2 regions of the Paenibacillus vandeheii genome follow, and region 2 is predicted to be linked to the other one. Evidence: riboswitches for the same ligand, from Rfam matches in the RefSeq annotation. Region 2 holds a riboswitch; the other holds the start of a gene.
What was found. A riboswitch is a leader RNA that binds a small molecule or an ion and turns the genes downstream of it on or off. The one in region 2 is predicted to bind cobalamin.
Positions count from the first base shown of each region.

Region 1: it holds a riboswitch for cobalamin, as region 2 does, so the genes downstream of both, P5G61_RS04935 (ABC transporter substrate-binding protein) here and metE (5-methyltetrahydropteroyltriglutamate--homocysteine S-methyltransferase) in region 2, are expected to answer to the same signal.

Region 1 covers NZ_JAROCD010000002.1:465,059-481,079, forward strand. The annotation lists gene lplA (lipoate--protein ligase) at 1-492, opposite strand, end outside; gene cobD (threonine-phosphate decarboxylase CobD) at 705-1,853, shown strand; gene P5G61_RS04920 (adenosylcobinamide amidohydrolase) at 1,834-2,661, shown strand; gene cbiB (adenosylcobinamide-phosphate synthase CbiB) at 2,706-3,686, shown strand; gene P5G61_RS04930 (histidine phosphatase family protein) at 3,677-4,324, shown strand; cobalamin riboswitch at 4,479-4,627, shown strand; gene P5G61_RS04935 (ABC transporter substrate-binding protein) at 5,028-6,020, shown strand; gene P5G61_RS04940 (FecCD family ABC transporter permease) at 6,017-7,063, shown strand; gene P5G61_RS04945 (ABC transporter ATP-binding protein) at 7,102-7,884, shown strand; gene cobT (nicotinate-nucleotide--dimethylbenzimidazole phosphoribosyltransferase) at 7,933-9,063, shown strand; gene cobU (bifunctional adenosylcobinamide kinase/adenosylcobinamide-phosphate guanylyltransferase) at 9,060-9,620, shown strand; gene cobS (adenosylcobinamide-GDP ribazoletransferase) at 9,617-10,507, shown strand; gene P5G61_RS04965 (cobyric acid synthase) at 10,580-12,118, shown strand; gene P5G61_RS04970 (methyl-accepting chemotaxis protein) at 12,466-14,166, opposite strand; gene P5G61_RS04975 (L-cystine transporter) at 14,501-15,898, shown strand.
Region 2 covers NZ_JAROCD010000010.1:32,654-48,674, forward strand. The annotation lists gene P5G61_RS20135 (DUF4097 family beta strand repeat-containing protein) at 1-435, opposite strand, end outside; gene P5G61_RS20140 (HAAS signaling domain-containing protein) at 438-1,025, opposite strand; gene P5G61_RS20145 (PadR family transcriptional regulator) at 1,018-1,347, opposite strand; gene P5G61_RS20150 (FAD-dependent oxidoreductase) at 1,622-3,166, opposite strand; gene P5G61_RS20155 (glycoside hydrolase family 3 C-terminal domain-containing protein) at 3,543-6,359, shown strand; gene metE (5-methyltetrahydropteroyltriglutamate--homocysteine S-methyltransferase) at 6,520-8,868, opposite strand; cobalamin riboswitch at 9,092-9,291, opposite strand; gene nrdG (anaerobic ribonucleoside-triphosphate reductase activating protein) at 9,562-10,071, opposite strand; gene P5G61_RS20170 (anaerobic ribonucleoside triphosphate reductase) at 10,068-12,029, opposite strand; gene P5G61_RS20175 (hybrid sensor histidine kinase/response regulator) at 12,517-14,154, shown strand; gene P5G61_RS20180 (LacI family DNA-binding transcriptional regulator) at 14,190-15,215, opposite strand; gene P5G61_RS20185 (fascin domain-containing protein) at 15,237-15,689, shown strand; gene P5G61_RS20190 (aldo/keto reductase family protein) at 15,901-16,021, shown strand, end outside.

The DNA of each region.
Region 1 (16,021 bases), on a different contig from region 2:
GTTGAGTGAAGCCTGGACGTGGTCGAGGTTCAGGTTAAACATCAATGTGCCGTGACTGAACATGCGACCGCGCGTAGAGAATTGGGCGTTGCCCGAAATTTTCTTCTCTCCGACTTGCAGATCGTTCCGTCCCGTCAGTTCGGCATTAACACCAAGCTCTTGCAGGGCTTCCACCACAGGCTGGGTGAATTTGCGGAAGTTGTGGAAGGATTGTCCGTCATCCTTGGTAATAAAGCTGAAATTGAGGTTGCCCAGATCGTGATAAACGGCTCCGCCTCCCGAAAGACGACGTACGACTTGAACACCGTTATCCTGAACATACTCGATGTTGATCTCTTCAATGGTGTTCTGGTGTTTTCCGATAATAATGGACGGGCGGTTGATGTAAAACAGCAAGTAACTGTCATCCATCGGCAAATGCTTCAGAATGTATTCCTCAATGGCGAGGTTTACAGAAGGATCTGTAATGCCCTGGTTATCAACAAACAGCATGGTCATTCCTCCATTAATGTATGTGAGGGATAGAATATCCCTTATGTAGTGATGCTTTACGGAATCGAAATTCCTTCTCTATTGTAAACGAATTGTCGATAGGACACAAAGGAATTACAGCTCGAACGGGCTTGAACAGGCAAAACAGGATTGACCCCTGACTGTCACGACATCCATAATAAAAAGGACATGCAGAAAGGATGACGGACAGAATGACCGGTTTAATTGAAGTTTTCGGACATGGCGGTGATGTGGAGACAGCCGCTGCACGTTTTGGAGGGAATGCTGCGGATTTCCTCGATTTTAGCGCGAACATTAATCCACTGGGTCCACCTCGGGAAGTGCTGCAGGCTCTGGAGCATGGATGGCAGACGGTACTTCGTTACCCCGATCCGGGTCATAGGGCGTTCAAAATGCTGCTCAGTGACCGACTGGGTTTAACCCCGGATTACATATCCGTGGGCAACGGGGCGGCGGAAAGCATGGCTCTAATCCTGCTTGGACTTGCGCCACGTAGAGTAGGCACAGTAGAGCCAGGTTTTTCGGAGTACAGTGCATTATCCAGACAATTTGGAGCGGAAGTCCATTATGTTCAAGGACGGGAAGAACTGGACTGGAGAGCAGAATCAGAGGATATCGAAAAGCTGATGGAACGGGTGGACTTGCTTTTCCTTGGACAGCCGAACAATCCCAATGGAGTACAGTATCCGGTTGAGGTTCTACAGCGACTTGCGCGTAAAGCGGAGATAATAGGTATAACATTGGTAATAGATGAGGCATTTATGGACTTTATTCCTGAGTCACAGCGGCAATCGCTTGCGCCCAGATTGAAAGAGTACCCCCAAGTGATCATTATTCGCTCGATGACCAAGTTTTACGCGATTCCAGGCTTGCGATTGGGCTATGCGCTGGGTCGTCCCGAGCTGATTCATGACATGACTGAGAAGCAAGTGACCTGGAGTGTGAATGGGCTGGCGCTGATTGCAGGAGAAGCCTGTCTACGCAGTGGAGAGAATTTTGAACAGGAGACCGTGGCACTGGTGTCCTGCGAGCGGGAGAGATTAACGACAGGGCTGGAGGCTTTGGGATGTAAGGTGACGCGAGGGGAAGCGAACTTTATATTGGCAGCTCTGCCAGAGCCGTGGACAGCAACATCCATGCAGGCTGCTCTCGGTGAACGCGGTGTACTGATCCGGAGCTGTGCCATGTATCCGGGACTTGGGGAGCGGCATGTACGCTTTGCAGTCAAGGACGCGGAGGCTAACGGGCGTTTGCTGGAGACCATGGGAAATGTAATGGAGCCTGACACGACAACCGGACTAGAGGCAGGGGGACAGAACGATGGCACTGCCATTCTATAACGCTTATAAGCAATGCACCGATGTACAAACAGACTATAACGAATATAGATCTTCTGTGTGGCCGGGACTAAACATCTCTGTACATGAAAGACATATTAAAGTCTCAAGCCCCTCTGTTGTAAAAGCACTTTCCAGTGCCGTGTATGGGGGCGGCATGATTGAACTGGACCGTATATTCAACATCTATGTGGACAGACATTATCGGTGTGACGATCCACCGCGTGATATTGCCGATCTATTGAGTGAATGGCAAGAGCAGCAGGATCAATGCGGCGGACTTCTGACTGCGGTTCAATTGGAGCACACGGCTATCCAGGAATACGAAAGCGATGAGTTCGGATTACTCTGCTGTACGACAGCAGGGGTATCCAACGCTGCACGGGCAGGTTCTGCAAGAACTGTGTTTGATGCTGAGGGAAATGAGGTGGGGCATGAGACCATGCCTCCGAAACTTGGGAAAAGCTCAGTTTCAAGCTACACCCCCGGTACGATCAATATCATGTTGTGGATGAACGGGCGAATGACCGCCGGAGCGATGGTGAATGCCATTCAGACTGCGGTAGAAGCAAAGGCCGCTGCGTTAGCTGATTTCGGTGTGGTGGATTCAGAGAATGGTCTGATGGCAACCGGAACAACAACGGATGCCATCGTACTCGCGGTAAGTCAGGCTGAAGAAAATAAACCGTTCATCAGTTACGCCGGAACGGCTACGGTAATGGGTGCAGCGATCGGCAGGCTGGTGTATGACACGATCACGGAAAGCCTGCAAGCCGCGCAGGAGTGGAAAGAGAGGAATAACAAGCAATGACATCTCTGCTGCATCAATGGGCTTCCTGGCCGATCTGGACGGGAATGGCCGGAGCCTGGATTATTATAGGGGCATACATACTGGATCGCTGCATCGGAGATCCGCGCTGGATTCCTCATCCGGTGATTGGTATGGGCAAGGCCATCTCTGCACTGGAGCGGGCGATAAGGTCACGGGTGGACTCAAACCAGGCCCTGAAAAGGGCTGGCGTGTTATTTCCCCTTTTGATTACAGGGGGCGCTTTTGCAGTCACCTGGGGATTGGTATATGTTCTGGGCCTCATTCATCCTGCCATTGCGGTTGTGGCTGAAGTGGTGTTGATCGCAACCACCATTGCTTCCAAAGGTTTGAAGGATGCAGGCATGGAAGTCTACCGCCATCTGAGTCAACAGGATTGGCCTGCGGCGAGACGTTCACTGGGCATGATTGTAGGGCGTGATACGGCCCATCTGGATGAACCGGAGATTGTGCGGGGAACGGTGGAGACAGTTGCCGAGAATATCGTGGATGCCATCGTTTCTCCACTGTTTTATGCCCTGATTGGCGGTGCACCGCTTGCCATGGCTTATCGGGCCGTGAATACGCTAGATTCCATGGTAGGTTATAAAAATGAAAAATATCTTCATCTCGGCTGGGCATCTGCCCGTCTGGATGATTGGGCCAACTGGATTCCCGCACGGCTTACCGCCTTGCTGTTGATCATTGGAGCCTGGTTCATGAAACTGGATGCGAGAGGGGCAGCGCGCATGGTATCCCGGGATGCACGGCTGCACCCAAGCCCCAACAGCGGATTTCCCGAGTCAGCAGTGGCCGGAGCGCTGGGCATAAGACTTGGCGGTCATAACGTGTACCACGGAGTGGCTTCATTTCGCGCTTATATGGGCGAGCCGTCACGTCAGATGGAAGCAGAAGATATTGTACGAACAACAAGACTTATGTTTTGGTCAGCAGGTTCTTTTGTTTTATTATGTTGGCTGGTCACCCTAGGGATATGGGCCGCTGGAGGTGCACTGCTATGGATATAGAAGCTGGACAGAGTGGAATACAAAGCCGAGAAATTGTATTGATACGTCATGGTACAACGGCGTGGAATTTGGAAAAAAGATATCTCGGGCATACCGACATCGGTCTGCTGCCAGAAGCAGAACAGGAGCTGGCTCTGCTGCGCGAAGAGATCAGCAATGTCACATGGGACGCCCTGTATTGCAGTGATCTGCTGCGTTGCCAGCAGACACTCACTCACATTGCACCGTCCCAAGCGGGACAGGCCAAGCTTGATGCCCGTCTAAGGGAGATCGACTTTGGTCAGTGGGAGGGATTGACCTATGATCATCTCAAGGACAATCCACAGTACCGGAACTGGATCTATGCCCCACAAGAGGTGACGCCCCCGAAGGGCGAGCCATGGAAGGCATTTGCTGCGCGGATTGATTCATTTCTGGAAGAGAGTCTGTTGTCCTTTTCACTAATATTGCATTCTGACAATACAAACGTGCCAAAGGTAGCCGTGATTACGCATGGCGGTGTTATTCGTTATATGGTATCACGTCTCATTCCGCATCAAGGATTCTGGGATACGCAGGTGATACCAGGACAAGCGATAAAGATTCGGCTGGATGGCGATGGGGACAGCTGGGTTGGAACCCGATTGACTTTTCCATAAATCAGGTTGTAAGGATGTACAATATAACCTATAATCACAACAGAAGTGTGACTTAGCAAGTGCATCATCGGATAGGGGCGCAATAACCCCTGCCAAGGATGCAGGATGCTCACTTGAATGGTTAAACTATATTAGCGACCAAGGGTCCCGCGTGCATGCAGCAATGTTTCATGGTTTCTTATCAGACTATGAACAGCAAACGGGTGAAATAGGGAAGCCGGTGTAAATCCGGCACGGTCCCGCCACTGTAAATCAGGATGAATTCCTGTAAGTCAGGTTACCTGCCCTGGACGTACAAGCCGGTGTTCCTTCGAGGAAAGGACAGCGTTTCGGGCAGTTCTCTGTGCATGTACAGCGTTAAGCTGGCATGTGCTGATCGCCACATGCGAGACGTCATCCCTGATCCTGACCTAAGGATTGGGGATTTTATTTTTTCATATAAGATGAACCGAATATTTACAAGAGAACGAAGAGTGCAGAACCAATCTGAAGAAACGAAGTGTTCGCCTTTATCACCGGATTTTCCCTTTTCAAAAAGGGGATCAAAAAAATCTGGGGATAACAGCGATCGGAAGATGGTACTGCAATCGTAGTGGCCTAGTAAAGTTTTACTGGATCAACTTATATAGGAACACAAATTCAAGGGAATCGAGACAGGAGCACTACTCAATTAGAGCTGATAGAGAAGGGGAGAACGAACACAATGAATTTCAAGACATGGAAAGGCACGGCGTCCCTGCTAAGTGCAGCGATGTTGGCACTGGCTTTGGCCGGATGTGGCACGGCAACGAAAGAGGGTACGGGAACCTCACAACCTGCACAGGAGCAATCCCAAGGGCAGGCACAAACAGATCTCAAAACACAATATCCAATCACGGTTACGGATGCTACGGGTGAATCGTTTACGTTTGACAAAGCCCCAGCCAAAATCGTATCTGTATCTCCGGCTGAAACGGAATCCCTGTTCGCACTGGGATTGGACGAGCAGATCGTAGGGGTATCCGACTATGACGATTATCCGGAAGCAGCTACGGCAAAACCAAAAATGGGCGGCATAACGAAGCCTAACGAAGAATCGATCATTGCTGCTGAAGCAGACATCGTATTTACAGGTATTTCGATGAGCGAAGAGTCTGTGAAGAAACTGCGTGATCTGGGCATTACCATTTTCAAAACAAATCCCAAATCAGTGGATGATGTGATGACCAACATTGAAACGTTTGGTAAAATCACCGATCATCAGGAAAAGGCACAGGAGATCATCACCCAGATGAAACAGGATGTGTCTGATGTCACTGAGGCTGTAAAAGCGGTTAAACCGGAAGAGAAGAAAAAAGTATATGTTGAGTTCTCCCCAGGTTGGACTGTGGGTAAAGGTGAATTCATGGATGAATTGATCACCTTGGCCGGAGGTAACAACATCGCTTCGGACAAAGAAGGCTGGTATGAGATTAACGAAGAGAATGTTATTGCTTCCAATCCGGATGTGATTCTGTATGCGAACGATGTCATTGATGAAAATTCCAAAACATTGGATCAAATCATCAAAGCCCGCAGCGGCTGGGATCAAATCACGGCTGTGAAAAATGATGCAGTTATCGGTCTGGATGCCAACCTGCTGAGCCGTCCGGGACCACGGGTAACCCAAGGTCTGAAAGAAGTAGCCAAAGCGATCTACCCTGACTTGTTCAAATGAGTAAAAAGCTGGCAGTGTACGGATCGGCCGGAATGGTGCTGCTTGTGTTAACCGTGCTCATCTGCACGGGCATCGGTTCGGTTGCCCTGCCTGTCCGGGACATTGCGGGCATCTTGCTTCATCGCATTCCCTGGCTGGGCGACTGGATTGTTCCTGACTGGAATACAGCAGCAGAACAAATTATATGGAAGGTCAGATTTCCACGTGTACTGCTGGCCGTACTTGTAGGTGCATCACTGGCGATTGCGGGAACGGGATTCCAGGGGGTTCTTCGGAACCCTCTGGCTGATCCGTTTACGCTGGGCGTATCGTCCGGTGCATCGGTGGGTGCGGCTTTTCTGATTTTCTTCGGATTACAGTATGCACTGATTGGAATCTGGACCCTGCCACTGGTCGCATTTCTGACGGGAGTAATCACACTGTGGTTTGTGCTGGCCCTCGCTCGTGAGGGACGCAAAATACCAACACACAGCCTGATTCTGGCTGGGGTGGTCATGCAAAGTTTCCTGGGAGCAGTCGTCTCCTTCCTGTCGACGATGTCGAAACAGACCATCAATGAAATTATATACTGGACGATGGGGAGTCTGTCACTGCGTGGGTGGTCGTATACGGCCATCCTTTTCCCGTATTTTGTGCTGGGACTAATCTTCCTCTGGAGCCGTGCGCGTTCGTTGAATGTGCTTGCCCTGGGGGAACGTCAGGCCGCGCATATCGGGGTTCGGGTTGACGGATTAAAGTTGTCGGTACTGGCTGTGGGTACGCTTCTTACGGCAGGCGCTGTCTCCGTATCGGGCGTGATTGGCTTCGTCGGACTGGTCATTCCGCATATTCTTCGGCTCATCGTGGGACCCGATTATCGATTGCTGGTGCCTTTGTCCGCGATTGGGGGAGCGATCTTCATGGTCTGGGCAGATACGATTGCACGCACATTGCTGGCACCGACCGAAATTCCACTGGGGGTAGTGACGGCCTTTGTTGGAGCACCATTCTTCGCTTATTTGCTGCATCGGAACAAAAAGCTGCGGAAAGGGATGATGCCATGAGTATGTTCGTGAGAACAGACCTTACCGAGAACCGGCCGATGATTAAGGTCACAGGAGCTGGTAAAATGTATGGTAACCATCAGGCTCTGCATGCGGTGGATTGGCAAGTCAAAGAGGGTGAGTGGTGGGGCGTTGTTGGCCCAAACGGCAGCGGCAAATCGACTCTCCTTCAGCTACTTGCCGGAACCGAACATCCGAGCGCAGGCAGCATACAGATTGATGGCCAGGATATCTCCTCATACAACCGTAAAGAATTGTCGCGCATGATTGCGGTCTTACAGCAGGATGGCCTGCCTGCCATTTCCTATCCTGTAAGGGATGTTGTCGAGATGGGACGTTACCCTTACCAGAACTGGCTCGGAAAAGAAACGTCGGATGGAGCGGCAGTAGTCGATCGGGTGCTGGAGGAGTTGGGTTTAAGTGACATGGCCGAACGGCCTTTGGATGCGCTTAGTGGAGGACAACGGCAGCGGGTTGCGCTTGCCAAAGTCATGGCTCAGGAACCACGGCTGTTGTTGCTGGATGAACCAACCACCTTTCTCGATATCAAATATCAATTGCAATTTATGGAGTTATTATCGGCATGGCGTCAAAAAAATCATATTACGATTGTGGCGGTACTGCATGATCTGAACCTGGCCGCGCAATTTTGCGACCACATTCTGGCACTGCGAGACGGAACATGCGTAGTCGGAAAGGGTACACCCCATTCATTGATGACGGAAGAGAACATTCGGGAGATATTCCGGGTGAGTCCAGCGATGGTGAGTCATCCCGACAATGGATTGCCACAGCTGTTGCTGAGGCGGGAGAAGAAGTGAACGAAGCGGGGGTGACCCCGTATTTTTAATAAAGGAAGTGCTGGCCGTATGAATAATGAACAGGTGTTGGAACAGTTAATGGGTCGGATCGTAGGTCCACAAGAGAAAGTGGCGGCGGAAGCCTCCGCACATGTGGATGCATTGACGAAGCCACCCGGCAGTTTGGGCAAGCTGGAACAGCTGGTTATTCGTCTGGCGGGAATCACGGGTAAGACTCGTCCTTGCTTTGATCGCAGAGCTGTCATCGTTATGGCTGCGGATCATGGGGTGGTTGAAGAAGGGATTAGTGCTTTTCCTGCTGAGGTGACTCCACAGATGGTCCTGAATTTCCTGGCGGGGGGAGCGGCTGTCAATGTCCTTGCTCGCCACGCTGGAGCTGATGTAATCTGTGTGGATATTGGCGTAAATGCCGATCTGGATCATCCGGATCTGGTTTCGCGCAAAGTCCGCAAAGGCACAGCCAACATGGCGAAGGGTGCTGCAATGACCCGGGACGAAGCGATTCAGGCCATCCTTGCAGGGGCCGAAGTGGTCTCGAACGAGGTGGCGAAGGGGACGCAGTTGTTTGTGACCGGAGAGATGGGCATCGGCAATACAACCGCTAGTGCGGCAGTGATGTGTGCTATAACGGGAACAGCTCCTGCTTCAGCAGTGGGTCGGGGAACAGGCGTGGATGATGCCGGTTTGCAGCGCAAAGCCGCAGTGGTCAGCCAGGCTCTCAGCGTGAACGCTCCGGATGCAGACGATGCACTCGATGTGCTGTGCAAAGTAGGCGGACTGGAGATTGCCGGACTGACGGGCGTGATTCTCGCTGCCGCTGCAAACGGATGCCCCGTTGTCGTGGATGGATTTATCTCCACCGCTGCGGCGTTGATTGCAAGGCAGCTTGCTCCGGTGAGTACAGAATACATGATTGCTTCCCACACATCGCATGAAAGTGGACATGCAGCGTTGCTGCGTGAGCTTGGCCTGAAACCGATGCTGGATCTGGACATGCGTCTGGGTGAAGGCACCGGAGGCGTGCTCAGTCTTCATCTGATTGATGCCTCATGCCGTATTCTCAGCGAGATGGCGACATTTGCGAGTGCTGGCGTGTCGGATGGCACGACGGAGACTCAACCTAATGACGCTTCATCCGCTTCTGCTGATTCATCCGTTTCAGGAGAGGAATCCCCATGAGTATACTCGTGACGGGCGGGGCGCGGAGTGGCAAAAGCTCGTTTGCAGAGCGTCTCTGTATGCAGCGATCCTCCGAGGCCTGGTATGTGGCTACGGCTCAGGCTTATGATGATGAGATGCGCGAGCGTATACGTCTGCATCAGAATCAGCGGGATGAAGCAGGATATCTGTGGCATACGGTGGAGGAACCGCTGGCACTGCCTGAATTCATTACACAAATGGGAGAGTCCCATACGGGTATGTCTGCACCGACCATTTTGGTGGATTGTCTGACACTGTGGTTGACCAATGTGCTGTTAGCGCATGAACATGAGCCTGAACAGATACTGTATGATCATATGGACGCACTGGTAGCGGCCACCCAGTCGTATCCGGGTCTGCTCGTGCTTGTTACCAACGAAGTGGGCGATGGCATTGTACCAGAGTATGCGCTGGGCAGAAGATATCGGGATTTGGCGGGCATTCTCAATCAGCGGATTGCCGCGATTTGCCGTGAAGTGTTTCTGGTGACTGTGGGCATTCCGATGGAGCTGAAAAGCAAGGAGTACCGTTTATGAGTAAAGGCGATTTGGAACAAAAACATGCGGCTGCGGCCGCTTTTCAATTTCTGTCCCGGTTCCCGGTGAAATTGCAGATTGATTTCGTCCCGCCATTATTGCGGGAGAGTGTAGTGTATTACCCGCTGGTTGGCGCGGTCATTGGATTGTGCGTCTGGTTAGGCGGAGCCCTGACAGGTGCGCTGCTTCCATCGTTTCCGGCGGCGGTATTAACTTTGACGCTATGGGTATGGCTAACCGGGGGTCTTCATCTGGATGGGTGGATGGATACGGCAGATGGACTGCTCAGTTATCGCACCCGTGAACGAATGCTGGAAATTATGAAAGACAGTCGTGTAGGGGCCATGGGCGTGATCGCCTGTGTGCTTCTGTTAATGATGAAAGCAGCTTTGATTGCTGATTTTATCGCGCGTGGGAATTGGGCCTATGGAGCTTTGCTCATCCTGCCGCTGATCTGGAGCCGCTGGTTCATGGTGTATGCCATGGCGGCCTGGCCGAATGCCCGGAAGGACGATGGGCTTGCTGTCCTGTTCAAGGGGCTGGGAGACCGGAAGGAAGTCCAGCGTGCGCGCAGCTCTGCAGTAGGACTTACCATTCTGGCAGGTGTGATCACGTTGGCAGCGGTATGGATCTTCCAACCGGATACAGCCATGTTCCAGGTGTTTGCGACAGAGAATGGGTTGGGGACATTACCATGGTGGCTATATCCCGTTGCAGCGATCCTTGCGGTGCCACTGGCCGGTTATGTGATTGGCAAATTCGTTGCCGGGCGTATCAGTGAACGGCTGGGCGGACTTACAGGGGACACGTATGGGGCTATGAATGAGTTGCTGGAAGCCGCACTGCTAACGGTACTTAGTCTGTTACAGGGATTCTTTTTGATATAACGCGGAGAGCTGAGGTGTGGGAACGTGGAAGATACGTCTGTACAAACGTCCGAACAAACGGCGGCAGTATTAATGCTGCAAGGGACGGCATCGGATGTGGGGAAAAGCGTAATTACGACGGCGCTATGCCGAATATTCAAGCAGGACGGATTCAGGCCAGCCCCGTTCAAATCACAGAACATGGCGCTAAATTCCTACGTCACGGAAGACGGCAAGGAAATCGGAAGAGCCCAGGGGGCGCAGGCTGAGGCGTGCGGCATTGAAGCGACGACGGACATGAATCCGATCCTGATCAAGCCGATTCGGGATATGCATTCCCAGATTGTCGTACACGGTGTACCGCTTGCGCAGATGAGTGCTTGGGATTATAGGCAGCATTTTCTACCTGAAGCCAAGGCGACGGTCATGGATGCGCTGAATCGACTACGCGCGACGTACGATATCGTGCTGATGGAAGGCGCGGGCAGTCCTGCGGAGATTAATCTGAAGGATCGGGACATCGTTAACATGAATTTGGCGGGCTGGGCGGATGCTCCGGTTATTCTGATCTCGGATATTGATCGTGGCGGGGTCTTTGCTTCCATTGTAGGTACACTGGAGCTGCTTGAGCCGCATGAGGCTCAGCGTGTAAAAGGATTCATCATCAACAAGTTTCGTGGAGACCTGTCCTTGCTGCAGCCTGGATTGGACTGGCTTGAGGAACGGACAGGCATTCCTGTATTGGGCGTGTTGCCTTACATAAGTGATATTCAGATTGAAGCGGAAGATTCCGTGGTGCTGGACTCCATGCGACACGGCAAATCCGGTGAGCAGGAGCTGGACCTTGCGGTAATTCGTTATCCGCGAATTTCCAACTTTACAGACTTTGACGCCCTTTCCAGGGAACCGGATGTGAATGTGCGATACGTGACTTCTCCCGATGATTTGGGGCAACCCGATGCCATTCTGCTTCCGGGTACAAAGGATACGATTGGAGATCTGGCATTTCTGCGTGCCTCAGGACTGGAGCAAGCGATCGCTAGCCAGACGGAGCGTGAACATGTTCAACTTATCGGGATATGTGGTGGATATCAAATGCTCGGTCAGCATCTCAAAGATCCGTTTGCTGTGGAAGCGAATCAGATTCAGGAAGCCAATGGATTGGGATGGCTGCCGCTATCGACAACGTTCCTTCAAAACAAACAAACGGCGAGAGCCTCAGGGCATCTACACGGTCATCATGCAATTCGTTTGCCCAAGGAACGCGATGACGAAAGCTCATTACCCATCAATGGATACGAGATTCATATGGGCGTTACCGAGTGCCTTGAGCCTGAACGTGTAACGGCCTTGTTTGAAATTGCCCATGCAGGAGGTCCATCCTTTAATGAAGGCTGGGGCACGATAGACGGCAAAGTGTGGGGAACGTACCTGCATGGTTTATTTGAAAGTGATCAGTTCCGGCGTTCATGGCTCAACGGTCTTCGCGAAGGAAAAGGGCTTGCTCCGCTGTTGGAGACGTACAGCGCAAGTGAACGTAAGGAAATGGAGTTTGAACGTGTAGCCGAGTCGTTGCGATCTGCACTGGATATGCAGCGGGTATACGAGATTATGGGTGTTAAGGCGCCATAATAAAAAAACTGCATTCTATATGAATTTAAACTAGACATTTTCACGAGAACGTAGAGGACAGAAATAACCTGAAGAAGCGAAGCGTTCGCCTTTATCCCCAGATTGTACCCTTTGTAAAAGTGAATCAAAAAATCTGGGGGTAACAGTGATCGGAAGGTTGTTCTGTCATCGGAGTGGTGCGTGTAAATATACATTAGTTCAATTTATATCATGTGCAGTCCAAAAGAATACCCCCATGCGTCGCAACGTTCCCTGAAATCTGGAACGAGGCTGAGTACGGGGGTATTTGTGTACCTAATGTTAAGGTTTGATTCGAATATGGGAATAATGGGTTAAAGGTATTCCGGTTAGTTTATTTTGAAGTTTTTCATGGCGGACTGCAGTTCTACCGCTTGCTCATGCAAATGACGTACGGTGTTCGAATGGGAATCCATCTCATTCAGTTGAAGATCTGCTGTAACTGCAATCTGCTGCATGCTTTGACGAGACTTGGACGTAATCTGAGCCGTTTCTTCCACGGAAGCACTGACTTCTTCTGCTCCAGCAGATACTTGCTGGGTAGAGGCTGATACCGTCTGAATCGTCAGATTGACGTTCTGAATTAATTCGTTAAGCTGCTGGAACGCGGAGCCTGCTTGTTGAACCACGTGAGTACCTGATCCAATCTCTTGGGTTACACGGTTCATGGCATCAACCGAACGTTCGGCGTCTTCACGGATGGTACCCAGGTAATCAGAAATTTCCTCTGTAGCCGTCTTGGATTGTTCCGCCAGCTTACGTACTTCTCCAGCAACGACGGCGAATCCGCGTCCATGCTCCCCTGCACGTGCTGCTTCAATGGAAGCGTTGAGGGACAGCATGTTAATCTGTCTGGTGATCTCAAAAATGGATTCAACAATGGTACCTATGGCGATCGAGCGTTCATTCATCGTTTCGACATAGCGCAGTGACTCACTCGCGGTCTGGCCAACACGTTCCATTTGCTGAACGGCATCCTGTGCCAGTCGGTTACCGTTAACAGCTTCATTTGCAGCGTCTCCGATCTGCTCGGAAACTTCGGCAGAGGAAGAGGCAATATGCATAATACCTTGCGTGATTTCTTCCATGGCTCTTGCATTTTCGGCTGCGCTGGAAGCGATGCTTACGCTGCCTTTTTCGGCGCTTTCCGCAGAACGGCTGGAGTCTTGCACCATACCGGACATGGATTCTACCCGTTTGAGCAAATCATTGGAGCCTTCCACAACTTCATTGGAGGTCGTGAGTGCGCGGCTGATCATTTCTTTCAAATTATGGGTCATCATCTGGAAGCTTAGAGCAAGCTGTGCAATTTCATCCTTGCCTTTAATCTGAAGTTCGGCAGTCAGATCACCTTCTGATATCTGCTTGCTATGCTGAACAAGCTGAATGATCGGTTTGGTTACTCGCTTGATCATGCTTGTGGAGATAAGCCAGCCAAGCAGGAAAACCAGGGCGGTAATTCCGAGGCATAACCAGAAGATCTGGGCAATTTTGTCCTGAATGAACTGGGCATCCATACTAACGCCCATGATCATGTTACTTCCTGCGATCGGAATAAAGGCTCCTTTATGTACACCGAAGGAATCGACATAAACGTTGCTGATTTCCATTTCTTTTTTCTCAATGGCCGCATTCATTGCTGCTTCTGCTTTAATCTCATCTCCGGCTTTCATGCCTGAGGAGGTATTCGCGATCACAACGGTAGCTTTGCCATCCTGTATAGCCACGACGTAGGCCGCGTCCAGACTATGCTCTTTTGCTTTATCAGCCAAGTAGGATTCAACGGTCAGTGCTGCACCATCGGAACCTGCGCCGCCACTTTGAACCTGTAAAATTTTAGAAGCCGATGTGTTCTTGTATATATCCTGAATCGACGTGTTCAGGACCTTGTCGAACTGTGGAAGCACGTAGCTTTGCATAATATTCATAGAGACAGCATAGAAACTAATACTGAACAACAGGGAAGCAACCAGCAGTACGAGGAACAACGTGCCTCTGATTTTACCAGCAACGGTGCGATTTCGAAACATATAATCATCCTTTCACGTCATGTTCATTAACATTGTCGCTTTTCCGTTATCGTAAGACTAATTACCAACGAAAAAAGGCCTAATTTTCACGTTGAGAAAACTTGGGAATAAGCGGATATACCTATATTACAAAATTAACCTGAGGTTGAATACAACAATTTTCGCGATTCGGTGGTTTTTTTTCAGAAATAGATGAATTGATTACATACATATTACATAATATCAATTAATACCTACCAGAATAGTTTGTTATGTGATATATTGTTGAATATCGCTTTTGAGCGAGTAGAAAACCGGAATATCCGGTTACTCACACTGAGGAGGATTTATACAAATGAATACCTTTTTAATCATTTTGAACGTAGTGGTTATGCTCGCTCTTCTAGGTGTCCTGTTCTGGATGCAGAAGAAACATATTTCCTTTACGAAGCGTGTATTTGCGGGTCTGGGCATCGGGGTCGTCTACGGCGTCATTCTGCAACTGCTCTACACGTCTGATTCTGACATCATTACCAAGTCGGTCGATTGGTTTAATCTGGCCGGTTCAGGATATGTTCGTTTGTTACAAATGGTCGTGATTCCACTAATTATGGTTTCCATCATTTCGGCTATCATGAATCTGAAAGGCAAGCAGAATCTCGGTAAAATGAGCCTTTCGATTATCGCCATCCTGCTCATCACGACGGCGATTGCCGCAAGCGTGAGTATTGTGACGAGCTTGAGCTTCAACCTGACTTCCATTGAGATTGAGGGTGGAGACAGAGAGCTTGCACAGGGGCAGAAGATGGAGGAACGTCTCGTTGACGTGAAGGACCAGACGATTCCACAACAAGTACTGGAGTTCATCCCGTCGAATCCGTTCGCGGACATGACCGGAGAACGTCGTACATCTACACTGGCAGTTGTTATTTTCTCGGCCTTTATCGGAGTAGCAGTGCTCGGATTGGATCGTAAAAAACCACAGCAGGCGGAAACGTTCCGCGGCATGGTTAATGCGGTATATGCAGTGGTTATGAGGATTGTAACGCTGGTGCTCAGGCTGACGCCATACGGGATTCTGGCGCTGATTACCAAGGTAACCGCGACAACCAACCCGGATGAGATTCTGAAGCTGATCAAATTTGTCATTGCTTCCTACGTGGCGTTGATCGTGATGTTCATCATCCACCTGATTATTATTTCACTTTTTGGCTTCAATCCAATTACGTATGTGAAAAAGGTTCTGCCAACGCTGATATTTGCCTTCACATCCCGTTCAAGTGCGGCAGCGATTCCGCTTAATGTGGAAACACAAACGAAGAAGCTGGGCGTATCGGACGGGATTGCAAACCTGTCGGCAAGCTTCGGGGCTACTATTGGTCAAAACGGCTGCGCCGGGATCTATCCGGCCATGCTGGCGGTCATGATTGCTCCTACGGTCGGGATCGACCCGATGAGCTGGGATTTCATCATTACGCTGATCCTGGTAGTCGTAATCAGTTCATTCGGCGTAGCCGGTGTAGGCGGCGGGGCAACCTTCGCTTCCCTGATCGTGTTGTCCACGATGAACCTGCCGGTAGCTTTGGCAGGATTGCTGATCTCGGTTGAGCCGCTCATCGACATGGGTCGTACGGCGCTGAACGTGAACGATTCGATGACCGCAGGTCTCGTATCCAGTAAGATTTTGAAAGAAAACGATCAGGATACATTTAATGATCAAAGCCGTGATCTGGATTCCGCGATTCAAGTGTAATTGATCCGGACTCTCTTTTCACCTCTGGCATGCGGGTGAACACATGAATACCATAAGCCTGATCAGCCGTCCTTCGGGTTAACCCGGAGGGCGGTTTTTTTGCGGCAATCAAATTGTACTGTG
Region 2 (16,021 bases):
GCCCTTCAGATCCAGATCACTGTAAGTAGAGACGATGTTGACGTCATCCAGCTGATGTCCTTCAGGCAGCGCAACCGTGATCGTTTGCTGCTGAGTATTCCAATAAAGGGTGAAAAATTGCAAACGCGGGCGCTCTTTCTGGTTTAACGTAAAGGTTCCATCCGAGATCGAGGCCTGTTTAAAACCTTCAATTGTGGCCGGGTCCCACTTACCATCCACTTCAATGTAACCATTGGAATCGGGACTTGCTACGAATTCAATGTCTGCGCTAAAGTTAGCATTCATCATAATGTTGTGCAGCTCATCATTTTTGAATTCCCAACGTTTGGAGTAGGCCTCTCTCTGGTCTCCGAACTGAACTCCGTATATGGAGGTTCCGAGCAATCCGATGCCGATACATAGTATGGCTAAAGCGATCCATTTTTTGGTGCTCATGATTAGACATCTCCTTTCATTGTTTTTTGATTCCATCTTATATACTGAAGAGTGATCAGCTTAAAGGCTTTAAAAATCCATTTTGTCAAAAGGGCAAATAGAATGCCTATACCGAATACTCCAATCGCAACGAACATCTCAGAATACTCGAAATGGTCAAGATATAAGAAATCCACCGCTGCAGCGATCGGTGCCAATACCAGCAGCGACAGACTGGCAATTGTGAGCCATACCGACCACAGCGTCAATCCTATTGGAATCGCCAGCATGATGTTCAGGAAAAAAAGTCCGATTGCCGTGAAGAAGCTGCGTGCGGCGCGATTTCCCCTTTGCTGAGGACGCATTTCTTCGAATGTTGGCGCGTAGAACGGATCAGATCCTGGTGTAAGTGCATCATATCGATCACCGAGCGCTTCTTTGGCAATCTCGATCGGATGCCCCAGTTCACGTGCAATCTCTTCTTCCGATCTTCCTTCTCTCAATCCCATCTCAAAATGCTGATCATAATCAGCGAGCAGTTCTGCCCGTTCCAGCGGGTCCATCGGTCTTAGATGAATTTCCATTGCCTGCATGAATTGTTGTCTATTCATTGGGGGTACCTTCCTCTATAAGATTTGCGACATTGCGCACAAAACTATTCCATTCATTCGTGAGAGTCTTCATATAGTCCCGACCGGTATCAGACAGTTTGTAATATTTACGCGGCGGGCCTTCACTGGATTCCTGCAGGTAAGTCGTACAATAGCCGTCATTAACCAATCTTCGCAAAAGGGGATACAGCGCACCTTCTGCCACTTCAATATGCTGGGATACGGCCTGAGCAAGTTCGTAACCGTAACGATCCTGGCGGTTGATCAGCACGAGGACGCATAGTTCCAGCACCCCTTTTTTAAATTGAATATTAACATTCACTTGGGTTCCTCCTTGTTGCTCTATCCAAACACTAGTGTGTATTGTTCAGTAGTCGTAAATTCATCATAGCATCCGGTACTGTTTAATGCAAGGTAGTGATTTTAAAATAGTTCCGTGTCACGGTTTGCCGCAAATGGGACTAACTTCGATTTCTCGCTAATTCACTTATAAATCAGCATACGCAAAACCCGGATCGGTTACTTCCGTCTGAGGACGGATTCCGATCCGGGTCTATGGGATGAAGATATACAGCGATGGGGGTATCAGCTTTAATTTATTCTTGTGCGTCCAATACCGTAAGGTCTTTAACGGCAGGCCCTTCAATGACCTTGCCCGCGTAGTCGAAGCGTGAGCCATGGCATGGACAATCCCAGGAACGTTCGCCAGCATTCCATTCCACTTCACAACCCAAATGGGTGCAGGTGGTGTCCACCAGAAAGAGTTGGCCGCTCGGGTCCTTGTAGGCGCCGGTTCGTTTGCCGTCATGGCGAACAACAGAACCTTCATCGTTACCGAGTTGTCCCGAGTTCTTGTGAATAATGCCAACTTTGCCAGAGATCAGTTCCGTGGCTACATTGACATTCTCTACGAGGAAGTTTTTCACACCAGGGTCTACCTTGAACCTTGCAGGATCGAATACCGCTGCGTAAGAGTTGTCGCGTCCGGTAATCCGGTCCGTAAGGATATGTCCAGCCATCGTTCCTGTGGTCATGCCCCATTTGGCAAAGCCGGTAGCCACATAGACACGTTCATGTCGTCCGGTAATGGGTCCAATATAAGGGACCTTATCGATGGAAATCAGATCCTGAGCTGACCAGCGGAATGGGATGTTGCGAATGCCAAATGTATCGGCTGCATAGCGCTCCAAATTTTCATAATGACCGACGGTACAAATGCCCTGTCCGGTTTTATGATTCTCTCCTCCAAAGAGGATGTGTTCCTTCCCTTCATGAATGACAGTACGCAGTGAACGGTAGGGTTCATCATCAGAGATATACATGCCACCTGTGAAAGGCTTCTGAGGTTCAACCATAACAGCATAGGATCGTTCAGCGTGCAGCCTTGAAAAATAAAATCCAGGGTCGTAGACCGGGAAATGGGAGGCAACGACGACATGTTCGGACGTTACGGATGGACCATTCTCATAGGTCCGCACATGCAGTGAGGCGTCTTCCTCTACATCGGTAACCGTTGTATGTTCGAAGATGCGGACACCTTGCTTGACTGCGGATTCCAGCAGGTAATGCAAATAACGGAGCGGGTCAAAGCGGGCTTGTCCCGGCATCTTAATGCCTGCTCTGGACGGGACAGGGATGGGAAGTGGATCGACCCATTCACCAGGAATATTTAGCTTGCCATAGGCGGTCAGTTCAATCTCCAGCTTTTTGAGGTTTTCCTCGGATTGAATGTAGACATAGGCATCTTCCTCAGCCCACTGGCAATCGATTTTTTTCTCTTTTACCAGATCGCGCATCCACTTGGCGGCTTTAGCATTACCTTCATAATACATGCGGGCCTGTTCCTCGCCAAAATGATGCAGCAATTCATCAAATATCACGCCATGCTGCGCGGATACCTTGGCAGTGGTATGGCCGGTTGTGCCATCCAGTACTTTTCCGGCTTCAAGCACAACCACACGCCTACCCGTCTGAGCCAGCAAATAGGCTGTCGTAATGCCCGCAATGCCTGCACCAATGATGGCTACATCCGCAGTTGTATTTTCTGTCAGTTTCGGATATTCATTGAATGTGTTTGTGGCTCTCCACAGGGATTCCGGAATGGAGGGCAAACCTGTCGGGGTTTGTTGATGATCATTCACTCGATTTCCTCCTTATATTTTGTTCATTAGGGCTTATGCTCAGCTCATAAATACGTCAAAATTTTACTCTTATCCATGATTACCATACTGTGCCAGAATGAAACGATTGACCCCATACTTTCCTGAGGAAAATTCACATTTTCCTCTACAAGACCCCTGTTTTTTTTGCTAAACATGCTATATGATAGGTTTACCGAAATCGTTTTAGTAAATGAAGAGAAGAGTTAACATCGGACTAATAAATGCTTGTTTTATAAGGTTAAATCTTCGATTTATGAGGTCGGATACATTAAAATTACATCATAATTATGTCATGTTAATGTATTCGCTATCATTATAAATAAACCATTGAAAGCCCAAAGGAGAATTCCATATCATGACTAACCAAACGAAATATCCTTTCCAGGATACAACGCTTGAACTCGATACACGTGTAAAGGACCTCGTATCCCGCCTGTCGGAAGATGAGAAAATCGAATCCATGCTGCAATACCAACCAGCAGTAGAACGTCTGGGTATCGCAGCTTACAAACACGGCACAGAAGCAGCTCACGGTCTGGCTTGGCTGGGCGAAGCCACGTCCTTCCCGCAGCCGGTAGGGCTGGCGTGTACGTGGGATGCAGACCTGATGAAAGAGATCGGCTCCGTGATCGGAGACGAGGCACGTGTATTCTACAAACGCAATCCAGCCGTGAACGGTCTGACGCTGTGGGCACCTACGGTTGATATGGAACGTGATCCGCGCTGGGGTCGGAATGAGGAAGCCTACGGGGAAGATCCGGAACTTACTGCCGAGCTGACCACAGCTTTGGTTAAGGGTATTCAGGGTGACCATCCGAAGTATTACAAGGCGGTTGCTACATTGAAGCATTTCCTTGCAAACAATAATGAAGTAGATCGTGGTAGTGGTTCTTCGAGCATTGATCCGCGCAACATGCGTGAATATTACCTGAAAGCGTTCGAGAAACCGTTCAAAGAGGGCGGGGCGCAGTCCATGATGACCGCGTACAACTCCATTAATGGTACTCCTGCATTGTTGCACCCGTTTGTAAACGAGATAGTGAAGGGCGAATGGGGCATGGATGGCTTCATCGTGAGTGATGCAGGAGATGTCATGGGAATCAAGAACGATCATAAATACTATGATTCCCACACCCCAGGTACAGTAGAGTCCGTCAAAGCCGGCATTGACAGCATTACCGATGATGCGGATCTGTCGAAGCAGGCGCTGCGTGAAGGGCTGGAGCAGGGCACACTCACCATGGAAGACATCGATCTGGCGTTGTTCAATACGTTCCGTGTCCGCTTCCGTCTGGGTGAATTCGATCCGGCAGAAGGCAATCCGTATGCCTCGATTGGTGAAGAAGCGATGATGACGGAAAAGGCCAAAGCGTTGTCGTTAAGAGCGGCGAGAGAACAAGTGGTGCTGCTCAAGAACGATAAAGGTACACTGCCACTGAACAAAGCGAAATCCGGCAAAGTGGCTGTTATTGGTCAACTGGGCGGAACAGTCTATCGTGACTGGTATGCAGGCACTATGCCATATAGCGTATCCCCGCTTGAAGCGATCAGTTCCAAAGTAGGCGGCGACAAGGTTACGTTCAAGGATGGCAATGATCGGATTACGCTGACTTCTGTAGCCAGTGGGATGGCTGTTGGACTGGCTGAAGATGAGAAATCATCCATCATTGCTTCAGGAGATGCCGAGACATTTACACTGAGTGACTGGGGCTTTGGCAGTTATACGCTGCAGGCAGCAAGCAATGGCAAATACCTGACGACGGATGAAGAGAGCGTTACGGCGTCTGCGGATGAAGTGTATGGCTGGTTTGTGAAGGAAGTATTCCATCTGTTGCCACAACAGGACGGAAGTGTGGGATTGACCACTTGGAACGGCAAAACCGTCACGGCACCTAATGGCGGGAACGACGCGTTTGCGGTATCCGAAGAGTTGAAGTCGTTCGGTGCTGCGGAAACATTCAAGAAGGATATTGTGGTGAATGGATTAGAGGAAGCGGTAGCAACTGCGAAGGAAGCGGAGACGGCGATTGTATTTGTCGGCAACAATCCGCTTGTGAATGGTAAAGAAGAGATTGACCGTCCAAGCCTGGATCTGGCAGAATCCCAGCAGCGTCTGGTCGAAGCGGTCTATGCAGCGAATCCGAATACGGTTGTAGTTATCGTGGGAAGTTACCCGTTCACGTCCAACTGGGTACAGGAGAACATCCCAGCGGTATTGTATACCTCCCATGCAGGACAAGAGCTGGGCAATGCTGTGGCTGACGTATTGTATGGCGATTATGCGCCAGCAGGCCGCCTGAATATGACGTGGGTGCAATCGGCAGATCAGCTGACCGATATCAGAGACTACGATATCATTCAATCCGGACGTACGTATCAATATTTTGAAGGTGATGTACTGTATCCGTTCGGACATGGATTGACGTATGCATCGTTCAAATACAGCAACCTGGAGTTGAACCCGTCCCAAACGGGAGCAGAAGGCACAATTACGGTAACTGTGGACGTGACGAATACAGGAACGATCGCAAGTGATGAGGTTGTGCAATTGTACGTGCGTGCCGGACAGTCCCGGGTGAAGCGTCCGCTCAAAACGTTAAAAGGCTTCCGTCGTCTTCATATTAAAGCCGGAGCTACGGCAAAGATCAGCTTCACGTTGCCGGTTCAGGAGCTGGCAATCTGGGATGTAACCCGTGATCGCTATGTGGTTGAAAGTGGCACGTACTCCATTATGGTGGGCAAATCTTCCGCCGATATTCAGCTAGTTGCTGACCTGACGGTAGATGGAGAGATCATTCCTTCACGTAACCTTGGTGTGGCTACTCGCGCCGAGAATTACGATGCATACTTCGGTGTGGATCTGGATGAAAGCAAGGAAGGCGGAACATCTGTCCGTGTGATTGGAGAGCAGGGATGGATTGCCTTCAAAGATGCGGATCTGGGCAGTGCAGCAGCGCTCGAAGCTCGTGTATCGGCTGAACTTGCTGGTGCGGTATTGGAAGTTCGACTGGGCGCACCTGACGGTGCGTTGGCAGGACGCGTGGAACTTGCACAGGGCGAGGCCCAGCAGTGGTCCACGGTTAAGGCAGACCTCCAAGGTGCATCAGGTCAGCAGGATGTTTATCTGGTATTGTCCGCAGGAGTGCGTATCAGCTATTTCGAGATTCGTTAAACCTGCAGCCTATGGAAGTTGCAGCTCTAATAGCAAGTGCTCAGTTCGTTAAATAAAAACGCTAAAAAGGGATGTCCCCTTGTCATCTTCATGACTAGGGGACATCCCTTTTGTTAATAAAACAGCTTTTTCCAAAAGCGTAAGTGGCGAAATATCGAATTTAGATTGAGGAATCAGCCGTTACCCGTTCTCTTGCTGTACGAGCAGCGTCTACCATAATGCTTAACGCATCCACGACTTCGGCCTTACCACGTGTTTTCAGTCCGCAGTCAGGATTCACCCAGAACAGATCGGCTGGCAGCACGTGAAGTGCGCGCTCAATCATATTCAACATCTCGTCCTTGCCTGGAACACGCGGACTATGGATATCGTATACACCGAGACCGATGCCTTTATCATACGTATTTTGCTCAAAGCTGCCGACCAGTTCCCCATGGCTGCGGGATGTCTCGATCGAGATCACATCGGCATCCAGATCGCTGATGGCTTCAATAATATCATCGAACTCACAGTAGCACATGTGGGTATGCACCTGCGTGGTTGGTTTAACGGTTGCAGTAGCCAAACGGAAGGATTCCACCGCCCATTGCAGGTACTCATCCCATTTGCGTCGTTTGAGCGGAAGTCCTTCACGAAGAGCTGGCTCATCGACCTGAATCATCTCAATGCCTGCTTGCTCCAGCGCTTCAACCTCGTCCCGAATGGCACGGGCAATCTGGTAGGATACTTCGCTGCGCGGAATATCCGAGCGGACAAAGGACCAGTTCAGAATCGTTACCGGGCCTGTGAGCATGCCTTTTACCGGTTTGCTGGTCAGTGTCTGAGCATACGCCGTTTCTTTCACCGTCATCGGTTCATTGAACAGCACATCTCCGTAAATGACAGGTGGTTTCACACAGCGTGAGCCGTAGGACTGTACCCAGCCATTTTTGGTAAAAGCGAACCCAGTCAGCTTCTCACCGAAAAACTCGACCATATCGGTACGTTCGAACTCACCGTGTACCAGCACATCCAGACCGATTTCCTCCTGAATGGTAATCCATTCCTGGATCTGTTCACGCACATAGGCATCATATTGCTCCGCATTCCATTCGCCTTTGCGGAACAGGGCGCGTGCCTTGCGCACGTCCGCCGTCTGTGGGAAGCTGCCAATCGTTGTCGTTGGCAGCAGCGGGAGCGACCATTTTTGCTGCTGCAGTTCGCGCCGCTCCTGGAATGACGCGCTGCGAAGCAGCTGCTCGTCAGCATGCACCCCTGCGGGAGCGCCACTCAGGCGTGTCCGTGACTCGGACTCGCTCAGCAGGCGTACCGCTTCGGTGCTCGCCTCAACGCGGCGGCTGGCTTCAGCCACAGCCGCTACCTGGTCCGCCTGCTTCGCACCGCCGGACAACAACGTGCCGAGCGTCGCAATTTCTTCCAGCTTCTCGTCGGCAAAGGCCAGGGCATTGCGCAGTACCGGATCAAGCGCGCTCTCCTGAGCGGCAGTCACCGGTACATGCAACAGGCTGCAGGAAGGCTGAATGATCAGCTTGCCTTCGGCAGCGAATTCAGCCACCTGCTCCAGCAGCTTCGCCGTCTCTGCGAGATCGGCGCGCCAGATGTTGCGCCCGTCAATGACACCGGCGCCCAGCCATTTATCCTGCGGGAAGCCATGCTCCCGCAGGCTGGCCAGGTTGCCTTCATAGCCGTGGACTAGGTCCAGGCCGATTCCGGCTACAGGCAGTGCTGTCACGATCGGATAGGCTTCCACCGATTCGAAGTACGTCTGAAGCAGCAGCTTCAGTTCGGGTGCGGCTTGTGCCAATGCAGCATACACCTGTTGCAGCAAGGCTTCATCTTCGGAAGAGACAGCCAGCGTCAGAGCGGGCTCGTCGATCTGTACCCACTGCACGCCTGCGGCCTGAAGTTCGGCCAGAAGCTGGGCGTACACCGGAACGAGGCGTGTGACAATCTCCGCGAAGCGTTCCGCGTCATAGCCTTTGGCGAACCGTACATATGAGTACGGACCGACAACGACAGGTTTACCTTCCAGCCCAAGCTCCTGCTTCGCTTCGCGATAGGCGGCAAGAGGTTTATTTTCAAGCAAAGCAAATGCAGTATCATTATGAATCTCAGGTACGATGTAGTGATAGTTGGTGTTCAGCCACTTGGTCATCTCACAGGCTGTTGCCTGGTCATTACCCCGGGCCATGGCGTAATAGGTAGATACGGACACCGGTCCGCCAGTATGGTTGAATCGCTCAGGAACGACGCCAAACATTGCGGATACGTCGAGAATATGATCATAGTAGGAGAAGTCGCCCACAGGAATCAGATCGAGCTGCTGTGCCTGCTGTTTCTTCAGATCCTGCAACCGAAGCGTGGTCAGTTCCTGATGAAGCGTGGATTCATCGATTCGGCCAGCCCAGAAGGACTCCAGTGCTTTTTTCCATTCACGTCCCGCACCGATGCGAGGGTAACCGAGGTTGCCTGTCAGAACTTGTGCCTGTTGTTGCTGTGATTGCGACATGTAAAATTCCTCCTCATTTATAATGATGAACTCAGCAGGTTGAAGCTGCTTGCTGTGTTGTGTTTCATTTGAAAGCATCAAAAAAAGGCATTCTTTCCGATTCCATACCCCGAGAAACAGGCATCATAAATGACGACTGTGCACAAAGACAGAATGGGAAAGAACACCTGCTATAAGTCATTTTAGCGGTTGCTCTAACACCTCCCTATCTTCCGTAGGTCATGCGATGCTGTCGAAACAGGCAGGTCTCCTGGCTTGCGGATCATGGTCATGTGCATTCCTTCCCGGCAGTTACACCAGTGGATTGTTATGCATGGACTCCCCGTATACAGTGGCGGGACCGCGACGGATTTACACCGTGCTTCCCTTTTAAGCCTGACCACACATGTAGCTGTAGTCGGCACCTGTTTCCGTGTGCAGAAATGTGCGTACACATCTCCGGCTATGAGATTGGTAACCAAGTATAGATGATAGATTTTATAATAATGCAGTCGTTGTATACTTGCTCTTATGCTACCCATCATAGACGATTACCTATGGGCTTGCAACATATATCATTAATCCGATCGGAAATAAAATAGAGCCGTATGAAACCTTGGTTTACTTGCAGATTGGACTCCATAAAATGACTCTTCAAAATAAACTAAATATCCAGCACATGTTGTGCTGGATTCAACCCAACCCAAAAAATCGTTACCATGCATCCATCTGCATAGTAACGATTGTCTGGCTAGCCATCGTTGCCCCTACATCAATGATTCGCTGATTGCGACTGCCGCGATAAGCAAGAGATACATCACGCTCAGCTGCAATATAAGGTCCATCAATAATAACGTCGCATAGGCGGAATAGTTCTGCTCGCGCAGGGTCGGCAACAAGTTCCTCATATACAAATCCCGTATAGGCCCATACCGTCAGATCAGGCCGTACCGCTTGAAGCTGTCGAACCCAGGATGCACACTCTGCGGCAGAGAAAAAAGGATCACCTCCGCATAACGTAACCCCTTCCAGCAAGGGATGCGCGGTCACTTCATACAAGATCTGCTGCTGCCGTTCCTCTGTAAAGGGTTCACCTGCGCGGAAGCTCCATGAGTCCGGGCTGAAGCAGCCCGGACAGGCATGTCGGCATCCGCTAATGAACAACACGGCTCGCAGACCCGTTCCCTCATTCACCGATTCGGGGATATACCCGTACAGATTCACCGATGTTTCACCCGATCCCGTACTTCAGCCTGCTTTGCCGTATTGAAGCGCACTTTGTAATCTCCGGTCAGATAGCCCGTTACCCGGCGCAGTCGCTGGAAATGCACGTGATTTTCATGAGCTTCACATCCGGGACATACATCTCCGATTACGCCCTCATAGCCACAGGATGGACAGCGGTCGATTGGATGATTAATGGAGAAATACCCGATATCCTGGGCCAGCGCATATTGCACGATCCGCTGGAAAGCCGCGGTGTTGGCCCTAACATTCCCGTCGAGTTCGACATAAGAGATGGCCCCGGCATTGCATAGCTTGTGGAAAGGGGCTTCCAATTCAATTTTGCGATAGGCCGGAAGGGGATGATAGACCGGAATGTGAAATGAATTGGTATAGTATTCCCGGTCATTGACCCCCGCGATGCTGCCGTATCGCTCACGATCAAGCTTAGTGAATTTGCCGGATAGACCCTCGGCGGGCGTAGCGAATAAGGTGATATTCAAATTATGCAACTCACTCATCCGGTCGCAGAACTCTCTCATCGTACGAATGATATTCAAGGCTTCTCGATGTACATGAAGGTCTTGTCCATGGTGGCGGCCATATAGAGCGGTCATACATTCAGCAAGCCCGATAAAACCGATGGATAACGTACCGTGTTTCAGCAGGTCAGCCACTGGTTCATTCGGAGCCAATTGTTCACCGCCTTCCCACACCCCTTCCCGCATCATGAAGTCCGATGCTTTGGCAGGCTGGTTTGTCTGGATACGATACCGGTGCAGCAGTCCATCCGTAGCATTGTGCATGACGGATTCCAAAGCCATATAGAAGCCGGCCCGGTCAGCGATGGCTCTTGTTCCCTGGCAGATCCCATATCGTATGCCGAGCTTGACCAGATTGATGGTGTTAAAGGACAAGTTCCCTTTGCCGCTCTGACGATTGCGTCCGAAGCGATCAGCCAGTGTGCGTGTACGGCATCCCATCGTGGCAATGATCGTGTCGGGATCTTCCGGCCGATAATAGGGAAGGTTGAAGGAAGCATCCACATTGACAAAATTCGGATACATACGCCGTGAGGAGCAGGTCACAGCGAGCTTGAATAAATCATGATTCGGATCTCCCTCAGATTGGTTAATTCCTTGCTTGCACTGGAAAATATGCTGTGGAAACACGGGCGTTTCCCCGTTGCCGAGTCCACGAATGGTCGCTTCCAGCAACGATCGGGATACGAGCCGACCTTCGGCTGAAGTGCACAGTCCGTAGTTCAGCGAAGTAAACGGGATCTGTCCGCCAGCACGACTGCTCATGGTGTTCAGATTATGGATTAGCGATTCCGCAGCCTGTTCGGTCTCCATTTCCGTTTCTTCACAGGCAAAGGCAAAGGCTCGTGGACATTTCTCCTTCGCTTCATCACTATTCAGATGTAGCTGCTCATCCTCAATCCGGTCATTTTCCCCAAACAGCCGTTGTGCTTTTCGGTAATGCTTACGGAACGATCGCTTCACATAAGGTGCTAGATCCCAGTCGATTTTGTTGGCCGATACGCCGCCATACTGGCTGTTCTGCTGGGATTGAAAAATTATGGCGACCAGCGCCATGGCAGACATGATCGTCTGTGGTGTACGAACCGAACCGTTGCCTGTGTTAAAGCCGGAGGCCAGCAGTCGGTCAAACGGGATGAATATACAGTTGGTCGTTCCAAGGGCATACTGATCCAGATCGTGTACATACAGATCACCATTCTCCACAGCTAGAGCAAGGTCCTCTGGCAGCACATGACGCAGAGCATGCCACTTGGCCGTCTCCGAACCGAGCCTGCTCATCTTGCCGCTGAACGAGTCTCCGTTCAGATTGGCATTCTCCCTCAGCGTATCAGCGTCTTCTGCTCCGATAATTCGTCTTCCCAGATCAGATAGCAGATCAGGCGCCGGTGGAGAGGCATACTCAAGCATGTTCATATCAGATTCCTCCTAAAAAATGAGATTGTATAGGGATAATGTCAATTCATTGAACACTATATGTAGAGTTTCTTTATCCATTTATAAACTATATCTTGTTATTTGGGTGTGATAATCGTCACATAAGAGGGGTGCGTTGAACGTGGCGATTTCCTAGTCTGGCATGATAAAGGTTTCCAAAGCCGGAGGGTAAGCGTATAATTTCTTATTACCGTGTAAGTATAGTTGACGAAGCTAGAAATAAGGACAGAAAACCTGCCAGGGAAGCGGTTGCTTAACTTTCCTGTCATCGAATCATACCGTCCATAGCAGATTCCCGTCCGTGGAATAAATTGGATTCGGGTATGTTTCCCTTTGATTCCTACAGTGTTAATCATATATGAATAGGTTGTGACAGCTGTTTCGGAACATATGAACCCTCGTTAATCGATTGAATCATCATGTGCAATACGGATTTGAAATGCAGCTAAAACAAGAGGGGTGAGTCATGGGAACGGTAAGCATTACAAGGGGCTTCTATGAAAATATCCAGGAAGCCGCGTCCCATATTGTAGACGTAGTAAGCGGTATATTAAAGGTGAACACCATCTTCATTGCCACGAATGATGGCGTAACCAATGTGATTATGGAGGCTTTTAACCGCGAGGAAGAGTTGATTGCCAAAGGCAGTGCCCTTCCATTTGAAGCGTCATATTGCAGTCTAGTATTGAGAGATAAGGGCAGCAGTCTGGTTATCACGGATACATGCGAACATCCGCTTACGGAGTCGATGGACGTAACGGGCGAACTGGGCAATCGTTTCTTTGTGGGCATTCCAATTTTGCGGAGGTCGGGGGAAGCGTTCGGGACCATATGTCTGATGGATAATCCTGATTATGTAATCAGTGAAACGGATATGAAGACGCTGAAAGCTATGGCTGTTTTCCTCGGATATGTCGTGGATCTGGAAGATACGCTGCAAGTTCAGGAGCAGAAGCTGAGTGATTCGGAGCAGCTACAGGAGCAATTGCAGGCAGAGAAGGAACGCGCGGAATCCGAGGCAATGACCAAGACACAGATGCTGTCGCTGATGAGCCACGAGATTCGTAATCCACTGAACGGCATTTTGGGATTGACGGACCTGATGCGTACACCGGATATGTCGGACGAGCAGACAGAGTATGTGAATATGATTGAGACCAGCGGTAACATCCTGCTCTCACTGCTAAATAACATGATGAGTTTTAACGTCAACGATGCAGGCAAAACAGTTGTACACGATGATCCATTTGATCTGGTAGCCACGATCGAGAATACCGTTTATCTCTATGCGGGACTTGCGCTGAGCAAGAACATTGAGCTGGGATTGAACCTTGATCTGAATGTATCTCAGGTCTACGTCGGGGATGAAATCAAGATCGGACAACTATTGGCCCATGTCATACAGTATGCCATAGATTCAACACGGACAGGTTCAGTGTTGGTTACAGCAACTGTGGATGGTGGAGATACAGAGGAAGCGGGGACGCTTCGACTTCATGTGAAGTATACCGGTCGCATGCTCTCTTCGGACAAAAAGCTTAGATCATTTAACAATTTGGACGGAAATATAAGTACACAGAAGCTGGTGGGAACCAATCTCGGTTTGGCAGTCAGCCAGAACCTTGCCATCCTTATGAACGGCCGTATTCAGGTGCGCGGTCTGGGAGACAAGGAAACAGAATTCGAGATCTGCCTGCCGCTTCGCAAACATTGGGAACTGCCTCAGCTTGCCAATATTCAGCACCGACTGAGGGGCAAAAAGGTGCTGCTTGCGAAGGATCCTGACATTTTGCAAGGGGCCTCCTCCCTGATGCGAAGATGGAAGATGGATGTGCATATGACCTCGGTTACAACCGAGGCGTACAACTGGATTGAGGAGGGCTTTAAGCCTGATGTGGCCGTTGTGGATATGGGACTGCTGGAGGGTGGCGCTGTGGATTTTGTGCACAAGCTGAAGCACCTGGTTACCGATTCACCGGTCATTGTGCTGATTCCGTATGGTATGCATATCGATCCGCATGAAGCGGAAGTCTTTGATGCGGTCCTGACCAAGCCGGTGAAGCAGGCTGAATTGTTGAATGCGTTAAGCATCATTGTGCATTAAGAAAATAGAAAATGATATTCAATTAGGCGCACCTGTTACGGGTGCGCTTTACTTGTTATTTGGAAGGAAGAGGACCCTCGAACAAGCAGCTCCGAGTCGACTTTAAATACGCGTTTGTCCTGAAATTCATTCGTATTCATCGTGTCAATCATCTTCTCCATCAGAATGGCGCCCATCGTATACTTGGGCTGGTTCACCGAACTTAGCGTAGGGTGGATGTATTTGCTGATTCGATTGTTGTCCACACCTACGATAGCCAATTGCTCGGGAATGCGTATTCCGTATTCCGAACATGCCTGGTATACGCCGAGGGCCATTTCATCGTTGGCCGCATATACAGCGGAGAAGGACAGGCCTTTGTTAAACAGTCGTTTGATGGCCTCATATCCGCCTTCTTTGTTGAAATTCCCATTCTCGATCAGTTCGGGACGGAATGGAATTTGATGATTGCGCAAGGCTTTCAAATAGCCTTCAAGCCGCTCATAGCTATCGATTGCTTCGGGATAACCGTTCAAGAAAACGATATTCCGATGTCCGGCCTCAACCAGATGCTGAACAACTTCCTGGGAAAATTTCACGTTGTCAGTATAGATACAAGGAATCTGATCATGTTCGATATATTTGCCAACAATGCCAATACGATACCCCTTATCCGCGAGCTGGAATAATTCCTCATCCGCCAGCATGGGAGTGATAATGATGACACCGTCAATGGTCCGATCCAGCAGCAAATTAAGATAATCGACTTCTCGCTCTTTCTGGTTATGGGCATCACATATGATGACTTTGTAATGACGGGCGTAGGCGATGTTCTCAATGCCTTTAATTATTTCCGCATAATAGGAATTGTTGATATCCGGAACGATGACGCCAATCGTCATGGTTCTCTGTGAACGAAGATTTTTGGCTGCTGCGTTGGGGTGATATCCCAATTGCTCGATGGCGCGCATCACCTTATCTTTCGTTTTGGTGCTAACCTTGCTGTGCTGATTAATAACTCGTGATACGGTTGCCGGGGATACACCTGCAATGGCAGCGACATCAATAATTTTGACATCCATAGGGTTCACAACTCCAAATAAGTGATTGACAATTCATTCAAATTCATTATAATTCCAATTGAAAACGATTACAACAAGGCCTGGTCCAGTCTGAAGGCCAATGCCAACGGTACGTTTGTCAGCGCAGAGAACGGTCGGGCGGATTCGCTGGTTGCCAATCGGGATACTGCCGGACACTGGGAACGGTTCAAAATCATCCAAAACTCGGATGGAACGGTATCCTTGCTGTCGATGAGCAACATTAAATATGTGCAAGCCGATCTGAATAACGGCGGGCGTTTGATCGCCTCGGCCACGTATCCATCCACATGGGAGAAGTTTACCCGTGAAGATCTGGGCGGGGGACTGGTTGCTTTCAAATCCGTTGCGAACGGTAAATATGTCAGTGCGGATCTGAATAACGGGGGCGTGCTGTACGCCAATCGTAATGCTGTCGGCGGAGCATGGGAACAATTTATCGTCACAGCTAACTGAGACAAACTAGGATCTCTCATAAATAATGAAGAAACGTAATGTAGTTACCTGCATGATGGCTCCGCTTTTGCAGCGGAGCTTTTTAATATTCATCCATAAATCCATAACTATTTCCCAAATTCTGCTCCAAAGCCCTTTTAATCCGAGCCGAATACGATACAATAGAAAGGGAACTTCATCATTAATCAGTTTAGAGGAGGATGTGCATTCAATGGAATACCGTAGATTGGGTGGAAGCGGACTGAAGGTAAGCGAGATCAGCCTGGGTAGCTGGCTGACATACGGAGGATATGTGGAACGTGAAAACGCGGTGAAATCAATTGAAGCCGCAT